4 regions of the Clostridium sp. JN-1 genome follow, and region 2 is predicted to be linked to each of the others. Evidence: riboswitches for the same ligand, from Rfam matches in the RefSeq annotation. Region 2 holds a riboswitch; each other region holds the start of a gene.
The links. A riboswitch is a leader RNA that binds a small molecule or an ion and turns the genes downstream of it on or off. The one in region 2 is predicted to bind thiamine pyrophosphate.

Region 1 (3,147 bases), 550 kb from region 2:
AAAATTATTATTTAATTGAATCATTGAATCATCAATTGAATATAATATATTGAGTCATTGAATCATAATATATTGACATGCATACATTATAATGATATGCTTATATGTAAAATAATAAATAGCGGTAGCGCTGAATCATTTCGAACGGGAGAACCAACTTTGGGGTGAATCTTATCAAAATATGATAAGTAGGGTTATTTTCTTCGACCCAAATCCGTCAGCTAATCTCGTAAGCGTTGAAGAGAAGTTTTAGTATACTTTGTTATTATATATACTGTATTTTTTATCATGTATATAAATAGCATTTAATAAGCTGCAGTTGCTTCTCTGCAGCTTATTTTTTATCTAATTATTAGATTTATATATTATTAATTTTTAAGGGGAGAATAAATCGTGAATGCTGCTAAATGTAAATTAAATAATAATTACTATGCTAAAATAGATAAAAGTAAAATATATATTGATTATATTAATAACCGTGTAAAAATAGTTAATTTCCATAAGATATCGGTACAAACTATAAAAAGAATAATACGCTATGCATCAAGACAGCATTTAAGCAAAGTTGTATGTAACTGCGATACCGCATATTTTCAAACTTTTTCTGATGCAGGATTTATTTTAGAAGGTAAAATAGATTCCTATTTTAGAGGCGAGGATGCTTTATGCATGTCGTACTTTATAATAGGTAAACGAAAAGCTTGTAAAAATGATAATATGGAAAAGTTATTTTTAATGAAAAGTTTAAATGTAAAAAATAGTTTTAAGTTTAGTAATAATTTCAAGTACCAGATAAGGAATGCAAAAGAAAGCGATATAGATGAATTAATAGACTTATTTTCTAGCGCATTTTTTGCGTATCCTTCTCAAATATATGATAAGGATTATTTAATTCAAAATATGAACAAAAATGTTTTATATAAAGTTGCCACTTATAATGGTAAAATAATTGGTGCAGCTTCTGCATATTTAGATTACGAAAATTTAAATGCAGAAATAGCTGACTGTGCTACTTACCCTCACTATAGAGATAAAGGCATATTGTCAAATATAATTTACCTTTTAGAATTAGATCTTAAAAAGGAAGGATTCATTAGCTTATATAGTTTGTCTAGGGCGATAAATCCAAGTATAAATATTGTATTGAGTAAACACGGCTTTAACTTTAGAGGTAAGCTAGTGAATGATTGTAATATATGCGGTGAGTTTGAAAGTATTAATATTTGGGCTAAAGACATTTAAATTATACTCCTGCCCCTTTTCATTTTACCGCCAGCCTCAAACTTAAAGCAGCAAGCAGGCTTTAAATTTAATAGACTTAGTGGTATAATTAAATAAAATTTTATAAAAGTGCTAGGGGTGCATTAGGCTGAGAAGTGAAGTTTATTATTCTTCATAAACCCTTATACCTGATCTGGATAATACCAGCGTAGGAAAAGTGATTTATATACAATTAAAACCGTATTCCGAATATCTGGAGTCGGTTTTTTGTGTTAAACCTAGACTTCCTGAGCACTAATTTAAGGGGGTTTTTTTTATGTCCGTTATTTTAAAAGATTTAAAAGTTTTTTTATCTATTCCTCAAAACTTAATTGAAATTTTAAAACATCCAGTATCTTTGTTTGCACTGCTTGCTGTAATTATTTTAATTTTGGCTGCAATTAAGGTAAAAAAGATAAAATTCACCACTTCCATGGTTGTTCAAATTGGAGTAGCTCTTGCGCTTGCAACTGTACTTAAAATCTTCAGAATTTATCACTTTCCACAAGGCGGAAGTGTAACTTTAGGAAGTATGGTACCAATTTTAGTTATGGCATTCTTTTATGGTCCTGAAGTTGGGTTCTTAACTGGCTTCTTATACGGAATAATATCATTAATACTTGGTCCTTACATTCTCCATCCTGTACAAGTATTATTTGATTATCCACTGCCTTTTATGGCTCTTGGACTTGCAGGCTATTTTAGAGATAGAAAGATACTAGGAACTATTGTCGCTGTATTTGCTCGGTTTATATGCCACTTCATTTCCGGTGTGGTATTTTTCGGAAGCTTTGCTCCTAAAGGAATGTCTACATATTTATATTCACTTACGATTAATGGACCTTTTATGGCAGTAGAAGGCGGAATATGTATTGTTATTATGGCGTTTCTTCCTATAGAACAGCTGTACTCTATTTTTAACAAACATAAACAAGGAATCTCTACCCCAGGGGTGTAAATTTTTCCAAGACATAGGACAGAGGACGGTGAAGGAGGATTTTTCTCCGCTAAGCTTACGAAAAATCTTTAATTAAACTTTTGATAACTCGTTTCGCTAAAGCGAAACATTGCTAACTTAGAGAACGTACCTAGATTTGATTTACACAAATCTAGGTACGTTCTCCCTCTGTCCTCTATTTTTTAATGATTATGGTGCTCTCCATGATGATTGCAGACTATATTTTTATCTTCTAATGTTCCATTAATGTATTCTTCAACAACCTTCATGTACTCCCCTGATGCTCCTCTTATTACTTGAAGACCATTCATCTTTAAACCATTAATTGCTCCTTGACCTATGCCTCCTACTATAACTACCTCTACTCCATGCTTTGAAAGCAAGTTTGCTAAACCTTCATGCTGATGTTGAAATTCTTCAGAAGATATTTCTTCTACATTAGTAACCTTTTTATCTTCTACTGTTACAATTTCAAAACTCTTACTCATTCCAAAATGTTGATTAACCACGTTTCCATTACTAGGTAATGCTATTTTCATACTATCTAACCTCCATATTATTATTGGCATATGCTATTTAAATTATATGATATATATAGATTGCTGTCAAATGCCAGCAAAATTTACTTAACCTATTATTGCATCAGGTAAAACTTTATAAACCTCTAATAAAATAATACTTAAACTAAGATAAACCACTCCAAATTCATATCCAGCTGCAACATCACTTGGATACTGCAAATTTAAATAAACCATGCTTAATCCAATAAGAAAGCAAAGACATAAATAAATATCTATAGCTAATGGTTTGATCCAAGTTTTCTTACTGTACTTTATTATAGTGTAAGCTAAAAACATCAAAAATAAAACTGCTGTTTCTGCTATGGCAGCCTTTATTTTTCCAAGAGAATGAAATATCTTTAAACTGTC
Region 2 (3,147 bases):
GTACTCCATCAGCATCAATAGCTTGAGCAATATCTATCCTGTCATTTATTATTATAGGTACATTGTAATAATCAGTAACAGATTTTACCTGAAGTGCTGTTCTATAAAATTCTCTAGTAGATGCATCTTTTTCTCTTACTTGAACTAAAGTAGTTCCACCTAATATTGCTTGCTCGACTGCATCTTTTAACTCAATTCCATTTAAAAAACTCCTATCCGTTACAAGATATAATCTATAATCTACTTCCATTCAATTTTACCTTCCTTCTTTAAATCATCTTCAGTTAAGCTGTAAATATGATCCATTAACTTAACTTTAAAACTTCCAGGGAACTTAGCTTCCTTATAAGCAGCTTCGCCTGCTAAATTCATGGAAAGTATTGCTGCAGCACATGATAAAAATTTATCTTCTTCACATCCAGCAGCCGCACCACAAAGTGCTCCAAGCATACATCCAGATCCAGTTACCTTAGTGAACATTTCAACACCATTTTTAATAATAGCACTTCGCGTTCCATCTGTAATATAGTCTTCTTTTCCAGTAGCTGCAGCTACACATTTATATTTGTTTGCAACACTAATGCAAGCTTCCAATACGCCTTTCCCATCATCTAATGAATCCACACCTCTAACTTTTGCATCCATTCCTGCTAAAAATTTTATTTCCCCGGCGTTTCCCTTTATTACATCCACATGCCCTACTTCTAAAATTCTATTTATAACAGAAATTTTTCTGGGAATTGCTCCACATGCTACTGGATCAAGCACTACTGGAATGTTATTTATTTTTGCAGAAGTACTTGCTAAAATCACAGCTGCTTCTTGTTCCTTATTAAGTGTTCCCAAGTTTATATAAAGTGCTGATGAAATTTTTACAAAATCAAAAACCTCATCATAAGCTTCACACATGGCTGGTGATCCTCCAAATGCAAGTAATATATTTGCGCAATCATTTATAGTTACACTATTAGTAATACAGTCAACAAGCGGAACATTCTTTTTAATTTTAGTTAATACTTGAGAAACCTTATTCATCATGCCTTCATTATACATTCTATATCCCCCTCAAAATGAATTTAAATTTATTTTTATATTGTTTAAAATTTTATACCTGCTAATTTATACAATTCTACAAAGTGGCCAACAGGTCCAACCCCATTCCCAATAGGAAAAGAATTTTCTATAGCTTTAGTTATGTACTCCTTAGAAAGTCTAACAGATTCTGATACACTTAAACCGCGGCTTAAAAACGAAGCTGCAGCAGAAGATAATGTACATCCAGTACCATGTGTATTTTTTGTATCAATTCGTCTGCCAACTATCCTAATAAAATAATTATCGCTTAATAATATATCATTTGCATCATTAAGCCTGTGTCCACCTTTAATAAGTACATTTTTTACTCCTAACTTACTTATTCTCTTTGCTGCTTCTTTCATATCTTCTTCGTTTTTTATTTTCATTTTGGATAAAACCTCTGCTTCAGGTATATTTGGAGTAACTAAATCAGCAATTTGAATAAGCTCCTTTAAAGATTCTTCTGCTTCAACCTTAAGCAAATGATATCCACTTTTAGACACCATAACAGGGTCAACCACTATATTTTTAGCCTTATACTTTATTAAAAGTTCCTTTATAGCTTTTACAGTTTTACTATTTGAAACCATTCCTATTTTAACAGCATCGACTTTTATATCATCAAATATAGACTTAATTTGAGCTTCAACCATTTCAGGGCTAACATCCATAGATTTTTGAACCCCAACTGTATTTTGTGCAGTTATCGCAGTTATAACACTCATACCATATACACCAAGAGCACTCATAGTCTTTAAATCAGCTTGTATTCCTGCACCCCCACAGCTATCAGAACCTGCAATAGTCAATACTTTTTTCATATTATACACCTCTCATTAAATGAAATAGATTAATAATAAATTTTTATAAAAATAAAATGCACTGCCGAAAAGCAATGCATTTAGATTTCTTTATTACTGCTTCCCTACGCCAATATTAACTGGATCAGGTTCAAAGGGTTAGAAAAAGTTTCCTCTCAGCCGCTAGGGCACCCCCACAATCATTATTATTCAATTTATATTATCATTATATACACATAAATTTTAAATTTCAACAGCTGTATTATTTGAAAACAAATATAAATATTTATTTTTAACCTTTTTTTGAGTTATCTTTTCTAAAGCCTTAGAGTAATATTCTAACTGAAATTTATATTTTTGTTTAATTTCCTGTATATCTTTAGCATAATCAGTTTTATAATCTATTAAAACCAGATCATCGTCTTCTTCAAAATAGCAATCTATAATTCCTTGAATCAATATTTTTTCATTTTCATATAGATCTTTAGGTAAATCCCTATATATCTCTGTGCTGCTTAAGTTTATAATAAAGGGTTTCTCCCTATATACACTATTTGAATTTAACATTCTTTTTCCAAGACTTGAATTAAAGAAGTTTAGTATTTTTTTAGCATCTGCACACTCTGCTTCTTCTTTTGTTATAAATCCTCTAGTAACTAAGCCTTCAATTTGATCACTTATTTCCTCATAAGTACATACCTTTTTTAAATTTAGTTTTTGCATAACAAGATGTACAATCGTTCCTCTTTCAGCACTTGATATGTTTCTAGTTTTTTGTAAAAACCTAGGCGTATTCAATGATATATTATCAAACAGCAATTTACTATCGTCATCTTGAACAAGCAAAAACTTTCTTTTAAGTTCCGATACTGACATCTTAGCGCTTATATTCTGAGCCCCTTCATACTTATACTTCCAATTAAGCCTTCTATAAACTTCTTTACTAAACTTACTGATATCCGAACTTAAGTCTATATTATCTATATACTCAACTATATTTTTTTCATCATTTTGGTTATCCAAATTCTTTTTAAAGTCAGATTTATTATACAAGTTAACCTTCCACTTAGACTTATCTTCTACAATATACTTTGAAGTCGTGAGATTTCCAATTTGTCTTATTATACTCCCATCTCTGTGTCTTGCTAGTGCTGCTCCTATCCAGTCAAGATAACTTCTTGCACTTATCGTATAGTACTCTGGTATTTTATGTTGACTGGATTTAGAACCTTCACACCACTTTTGGCACGTCTTTTGAGTATCATTTACC
Region 3 (3,147 bases), 980 kb from region 2:
ATGTTAAAGTATGCAGATAACGATAGAAATATGAATTGTGCTGCATGTGGATATAATACTTGTAATAATATGGTCAAATCTATCTATAATAAAATTAATATAAAAGAAAATTGTTTGCATTTTGTAAAAAAGAAAGTAGAAGAAGAATTTTTAAAATCAGAAGAAAAGAATCTAGAAATAGAAGAAAATATTGAAAACATACAAAGATTAAATAATGAAAGAGAAATGAAAAGTGAAAAATTAAAGAGATATGTAAAAGATTTATGTGAATCCATAAATGAAGTATCAAAGGATAATGAAGAAAGTGCTTTAGCTATACAGAATATAGTATCAAAAGTTTCTAGTATATTAAATACTTCTAAACATTTAGGAGTAGGCGTAAATAAGATAGAAGATGCAGTAGGTAATTTTTCTAATGCATCCGAACAAGTTATAGGTATTGCTAACCAAACAAATCTTCTTTCATTAAATGCGTCAATTGAAGCATCTAGAGCTGGAGAAGAAGGAAAAGGATTTGCTGTTGTGGCAAATGAAGTGAAAAAATTAGCTTATAAGTCTAAAGAAGTAGCTGCATCGACAAAAAATGATGAAAATGCTATGAGTAATTTAGTAGAAGATATTAGTAAGATTTCTGAGGATTTATACAACAAAATGAATGAAATTAATTCTTCAATAGAAACTATATCAGCAGTTATACAAGAGTTAACAGCAAAAAGTGAAGAAATAGCTGCATCATCACGAATATTAATAAATGAATAAAATAGTTTGTAAAAAATAAACTAATTATATTATTTGAAGGTTAATTTATTAAAGATGATAGATAGAGAATAATTTTAAGTGTTTGACACATTCATCTTTAAAATGATATACTACTTTATGTTGATATTTTTAAAATAATTACATAAGTTTGGGGAGGCAGAGTTACTGCTTGAGAGGAAACTATTAGGTTTCGACCCTTAAAACCTGAATTGGATAATGCCAACGGAGGAAATTTATAATAGTCAATAAAATTCAATTTATATAAGACCTCTCTTCCATTGAGAAGAGAGGTTTTTGTGTGATTTAAGAAAATTGATATAGGATGTGTGCATTAGATGAAAAATGGTTATCGTTACAAGCCGACTTATAAAATTGCGGCTGTTATTTTTCAATTTATATTAATATTTTTATGGCAAATAGCTGTAGATAGAGGAGGAATACCTAAATATATACTTCCATCTCCTAAGGATATAGTAGTAACTTTTTTTAGAATTCTTCCACAACTAAAGCCTCATATTTACATTACGTTAGAAGAGGCAATGATAGGCTTTTTAATTTCTATAGTATTTTCAATAGTAATTGCACTGCTTATGGATAATATAAAAATCATAAAGGCATGCATTTATCCAATACTCGTTATATCTCAGACCATACCCACTATAGCGCTTGCTCCAATATTTATAATATGGTTTGGATTTGGAATACTTCCTAAAGTTATAACTGTTGTACTAGTATGTTTTTTCCCAATTGTCATAAGTCTTGTAGATGGATTGGACAGTGCAGATAAAGACATGTTAAATCTCATGGACATAATGAAAGCTTCAAAAATACAAAAGTTTATCTACGTAAAGTTTCCTAGTTGTTTGGGTTCATTTTTTTCAGGACTTAGAATAGCAGCTACTTACAGTATAATGGGAGCTATAATAGGAGAATGGCTTGGAGGAGAAAAAGGACTTGGCATATTTATGGTTAGGGCAAAAAATGCATATGCCCTTGATCAAATATTTGCAGCTATAATAGTGGTAATAGTACTTAGCATGTCACTATTTCTATTTATGTACGTGCTTCAGTACATATTTATGCCGTGGCAAAGAAAAGATAAAGAAAATATCAATAATTAGTATCTTTATGAGGGGGGGACGTTGGGAATTTATATAACCCAACAATATTTTAATATGGATAAAAAAAGAATTTTTAAGATTTTAACATCAAGTGCACTAATAGGTATATTGCTAATGGGGTGCTCTAGTGGAACTCAAACATCAGAAAAAAAGGATAGTAAAAGTTTAACTAAGGTTAAGGTAATACTTGATTGGACACCTAATACCAATCATACTGGATTATATGTGGCTAAAGACAAAGGGTATTATAAGGATGAAGGGTTAGATGTACAAATAATTCAACCTTCTGATGGAGCAGTTGGAAATTTGATAGCTGCAGGTAAGGGCGATTTTGGAGTAAGTTATCAAGAAGATGTAACTTATGCAAGAACGTCAGATAATCCACTTCCCATAAAAGCTATAGCAGCCATAGTTCAGCATAATACTTCTGGATTTGCATCACCTGCAGATAAAAACATAAAGTCAGTAAAGGATTTTGAAGGAAAGACTTATGGTGGATGGGGTTCACCTTCTGAAAAAGCTGTAATAGAATCAGTTATGCAAAGTCAAGGAGCTGATTATAGTAAACTCAAAATTGTAGATATTGGAACTCAAGATTTCTTTGCAGCTACAAAAAAAGATGTAGATTTTGCATGGATATATGAAGGATGGACTGGAGTAGAAGCAAAGGTTAAGAATGTACCACTTAACTTTATAGAAATTAGGAAGTTAAATCCTGATTTAGATTATTATACTCCTGTTTTAATAGCAAATGAAAGTACGCTTAAAAATAAACCTGATTTAGTTAAAAAATTTATGAAAGCAACTTCTAAAGGATATCAATATTGCATAGACAACCCTAAGGATGCAGCAAATATATTAGTTAAAAATGCACCTGAAATTGACAAGAAGCTTGCACTTGAAAGTCAAGAATATATGAAAACTAAGTATAAGGATGATGCTCCAAGATGGGGTGAAATGAAGGTATCTGTTTGGGATAACTATACTAAGTTTCTTATGAGTAAAAAGCTTATAAATAAGAATATGAAGGCAGAAGATGCATTTACGAATGATTTCCTTCCAGCTAAGTAGAAGTAAAAGGAGATAAAGGTTTTGGATGAAAGAAATATTTGCAAAAAAATTGTACTTAAAAATGTGTCAAAATCCTTTGATGGAGACAAGATATTAGATGATATAAGTTTTGAGGTAGATGATGGAGAATTTGTAAGCTTACTTGGACCAAGTGGGAGCGGTAAGAGCACTATATTAAATATAGTATCTGATATAT
Region 4 (3,147 bases), 560 kb from region 2:
GTCCACCTATACAACTTCCCTTGCAAGCGTTAACTTCAATAAAAACATGATCAATTTCTTTTTTCTCAATACTTTTAAATAATTCCATACATTCTTCTATTCCACTTACAGATATAGTTTCTAACTTTTTTTCTTCTATAGCAGAAGATATACATTTTACTATACCACCTAACATTGGATAGTTTCTTCCATTCATAAATGAATTTTCATCAAATTCTTCTTCTAAATCTTCTATCTGCATATTCAAACTTTGAATCCAACTTGGAATTTCTTCAAAAGATAGTACTGCATCTACTACTTCTTTATTTTTAAGACTCTGAGTTTCAATTTTTTTAGCTATACAGGGTCCAATAAACACTACAAAACTATCTTGTCCATATACCTCTTTTAATAATTTTCCATGAGCAATCATTGGTGACACTACCGGAATCATATAAGGAATTAAACTTGGAAAATACTTTTCAATCAAATAGTTAGCAGAAGGACATGCCGTAGATATATATACTCGTTTATTTTCACTTTTTATATATTCTTTATATAAATTAGAAACTACATCTGCTCCAGCTGCTGTTTCTTCCACATATTTAAAACCTAACTTTTTTAGTAAGTGAACAAACTTGTTAGCGTTTATATCAAAAGCTCCTGGAAAAGAAGGTGCCACACTTGCTATAACTTTTTTACCAGAAGCTACAGCATATTTAACTCTTTCCAAATCACTTACTATATGTCTTGCATCTTGAGGACATATTCCCAGACAATGACTGCATGCTATACATCTATCTTCTACAATTTCAGCTTGCTCATTTTTAAATTTTATAGCCTTTACCGGACATGAACGTAAGCACTTATAGCAGTTTTTGCAATTCGCACTGGAAAAGTTCATGTACTTCATTTTTTTATCCTCCCCAATATTTCGTTTTCAAAAAATTTGTCTATATTATTTTCATTAACAGAATATACTTTTTCTTCTTCATTAATTTTCACTGAAACATCATGTGCACAATATCCTAAACAAAAAGATCCCCTCAATTCTACAAAACTTTTTAATTGATATTTTAAAATTAAATTTTGAAGACTTTCTATTACATTTTGTGAGCCTTTTAAATAACACGCACTTCCTACACAAATACTAATTATTATCATATTTTCACCTTGTACAATAAAAATACATAAAAATTTATTATACATTTTCCTTTCTAAGCACAAATTTTTTTAATATGATAAACTGTTTTTATGTCTGTTTAAAGTTTTTATAATATAATTTTAAATGAAAAAGTGAAAAAATTATACATGTATAATTTGTATAAACTGTTTACACATATCTAAATAAGTGGTATTATATGTATATAAGTTAATAAAAGTGTTTGCAGGGGGACCGTTTGGTTGAGAAGGTTAAAACCTGACCCTTTGAACTTGATGTAGTTAACACTACCGTAGGGATGCAAATCAATTAATATGTATATTTCAAGGAGTGCTTAACAACATAAGTACTCCTTTTTGTTTTAAAAGTAAATACAATATTGTATGGGAGCTCATATAGATGTGCTGAGAGTAAGATGTTATCTTTTACCATTACAACCTGATTTGGATAATGCCAACGTAGGAAACTTTATTTGATATGTTTGATTTTTATGGAAAGCATTATTTGCTTTCCATATTTTTTTTGAAAGGAGGTCTTAAAGTGATTGTAAATGGAGAAGAAATGAATTTTGCTGACAACTTAACTGTATCTGAGTTATTGGACAAACTAAACATAAATGAAGAAACAGTTGTAGTTGAATCGGATTTGAATATAGTAGATAAAGATAATTATAAAATTAAAAAGCTTTCAAGTGGTTCTAAAGTAGAAATTATCCGTTACGTCGGAGGCGGTTAATCTATGATTTAGTAAACGTACACAATATTAATTTTTTAATAACATAATAAAAAAGGAGAGTTAATTTTATGGATGAATTAGTAATAGCAAATAAAAAAATAAATAGCAGATTTTTTGTTGGAACTGGGAAATTTACATCAAATAAAATAATTCCAGAGGTACTTAAAAGTTCCGAAGCTCAAGTTGTAACAGTAGCCATGAGACGTATAGATATTCACTCTACAGATTCAGATGACAATATATTAAATTTTATAAATAAAGATTGCATACTTGTTGCAAATACATCAGGTGCTAGAAATGCTGAAGAAGCTATAAGACTTGCACATATTTCCAAGGCAATGGGATGTGGAAACTGGGTAAAAATCGAAGTAATTCCAGATAACAAATATCTTCTTCCGGATAACTATGAAACTATAAAAGCTGCTGAAACTCTTGCAAAAGAAGGATTTGTAGTACTTCCTTATATAAATCCAGATTTAATGGATGCAAAAAGGCTTGTAGATATTGGTGCTTCAGCAGTAATGCCTCTTGGTGCACCTATAGGTACTAACAGAGGGCTTAAAACTAAGGAACTTCTAAGAATTTTAATTAATGAAATAGATATTCCAATTGTCGTAGATGCTGGTATAGGCAAACCATCTCATGCTGCAGAAGCTATGGAAATGGGTGCTGATGCAGTACTTGCCAATACTGCTCTTGCAGCAGCTGAAAATCCAGTACTTATAGCTGAAGCTTTCAAACTTGCAGTACAAGCAGGTAGGAAAGCATTCCTTGCAAAGCCGGGCATTGAAAGAGAATTTGCTGCCCCATCATCTCCTCTTACAGGATTTTTAAGATAGGAAGTGTAAAAATGAGTTTTTATGATGTAGTTCAAAAATATAAGGAATTTGACTATGATAAATTTTTTAATAATGTTACAGATTCACAAATTGAAAGAATAATTTCAAAAGATAGCATAAATGAAATGGAGTTTTTAGCACTACTTTCTCCAGCTGCTGAAAAACATATTGAAGAAATGGCACAGAAAGCTCATAACATATCCATTAAGTATTTTGGTAAAAATGTTGTACTATATACTCCAATGTATGTTGCCAACTATTGTGAAAATAGATGCGCATACTGCGGATATAACTGCACAAATAAAATAAATAGAAAAGTTTTAACCATTGGAGAAGTAGACAAAGAGGCTAAAGCAGTATATGACATGGGGTTCAGGCATGTAATACTTCTAACTGGAGAATCCAGAATATATTCGCCAGTCTCATATATAA

Region 1: linked by a shared signal. The riboswitch ahead of thiT (energy-coupled thiamine transporter ThiT) and the one ahead of thiD (bifunctional hydroxymethylpyrimidine kinase/phosphomethylpyrimidine kinase) in region 2 are both predicted to bind thiamine pyrophosphate.
Region 3: linked by a shared signal. The riboswitch ahead of EBB51_RS06785 (ABC transporter permease) and the one ahead of thiD (bifunctional hydroxymethylpyrimidine kinase/phosphomethylpyrimidine kinase) in region 2 are both predicted to bind thiamine pyrophosphate.
Region 4: linked by a shared signal. The riboswitch ahead of thiS (sulfur carrier protein ThiS) and the one ahead of thiD (bifunctional hydroxymethylpyrimidine kinase/phosphomethylpyrimidine kinase) in region 2 are both predicted to bind thiamine pyrophosphate.

Annotation. Positions count from the first base shown of each region.
Region 1 is NZ_CP033465.1:973,165-976,311, reverse strand. Features, by position in the region: cyclic di-AMP (ydaO/yuaA leader) riboswitch at 119-251, shown strand; gene ablB (putative beta-lysine N-acetyltransferase) at 394-1,242, shown strand; TPP riboswitch at 1,346-1,454, shown strand; gene thiT (energy-coupled thiamine transporter ThiT) at 1,538-2,218, shown strand; gene EBB51_RS04795 (NifB/NifX family molybdenum-iron cluster-binding protein) at 2,401-2,757, opposite strand; gene EBB51_RS13740 (phosphatase PAP2 family protein) at 2,845-3,147, opposite strand, start outside.
Region 2 is NZ_CP033465.1:427,760-430,906, reverse strand. Features, by position in the region: gene thiE (thiamine phosphate synthase) at 1-250, opposite strand, end outside; gene thiM (hydroxyethylthiazole kinase) at 241-1,038, opposite strand; gene thiD (bifunctional hydroxymethylpyrimidine kinase/phosphomethylpyrimidine kinase) at 1,098-1,898, opposite strand; TPP riboswitch at 1,982-2,083, opposite strand; gene addA (helicase-exonuclease AddAB subunit AddA) at 2,121-3,147, opposite strand, start outside.
Region 3 is NZ_CP033465.1:1,407,638-1,410,784, forward strand. Features, by position in the region: gene EBB51_RS06780 ([Fe-Fe] hydrogenase large subunit C-terminal domain-containing protein) at 1-759, shown strand, start outside; TPP riboswitch at 899-1,007, shown strand; gene EBB51_RS06785 (ABC transporter permease) at 1,095-1,880, shown strand; gene EBB51_RS06790 (ABC transporter substrate-binding protein) at 1,902-2,951, shown strand; gene EBB51_RS06795 (ABC transporter ATP-binding protein) at 2,973-3,147, shown strand, end outside.
Region 4 is NZ_CP033465.1:987,350-990,496, reverse strand. Features, by position in the region: gene EBB51_RS04875 ([Fe-Fe] hydrogenase large subunit C-terminal domain-containing protein) at 1-892, opposite strand, end outside; gene EBB51_RS04870 ((2Fe-2S) ferredoxin domain-containing protein) at 889-1,188, opposite strand; TPP riboswitch at 1,359-1,458, shown strand; TPP riboswitch at 1,515-1,623, shown strand; gene thiS (sulfur carrier protein ThiS) at 1,682-1,876, shown strand; gene EBB51_RS04860 (thiazole synthase) at 1,945-2,715, shown strand; gene thiH (2-iminoacetate synthase ThiH) at 2,727-3,147, shown strand, end outside.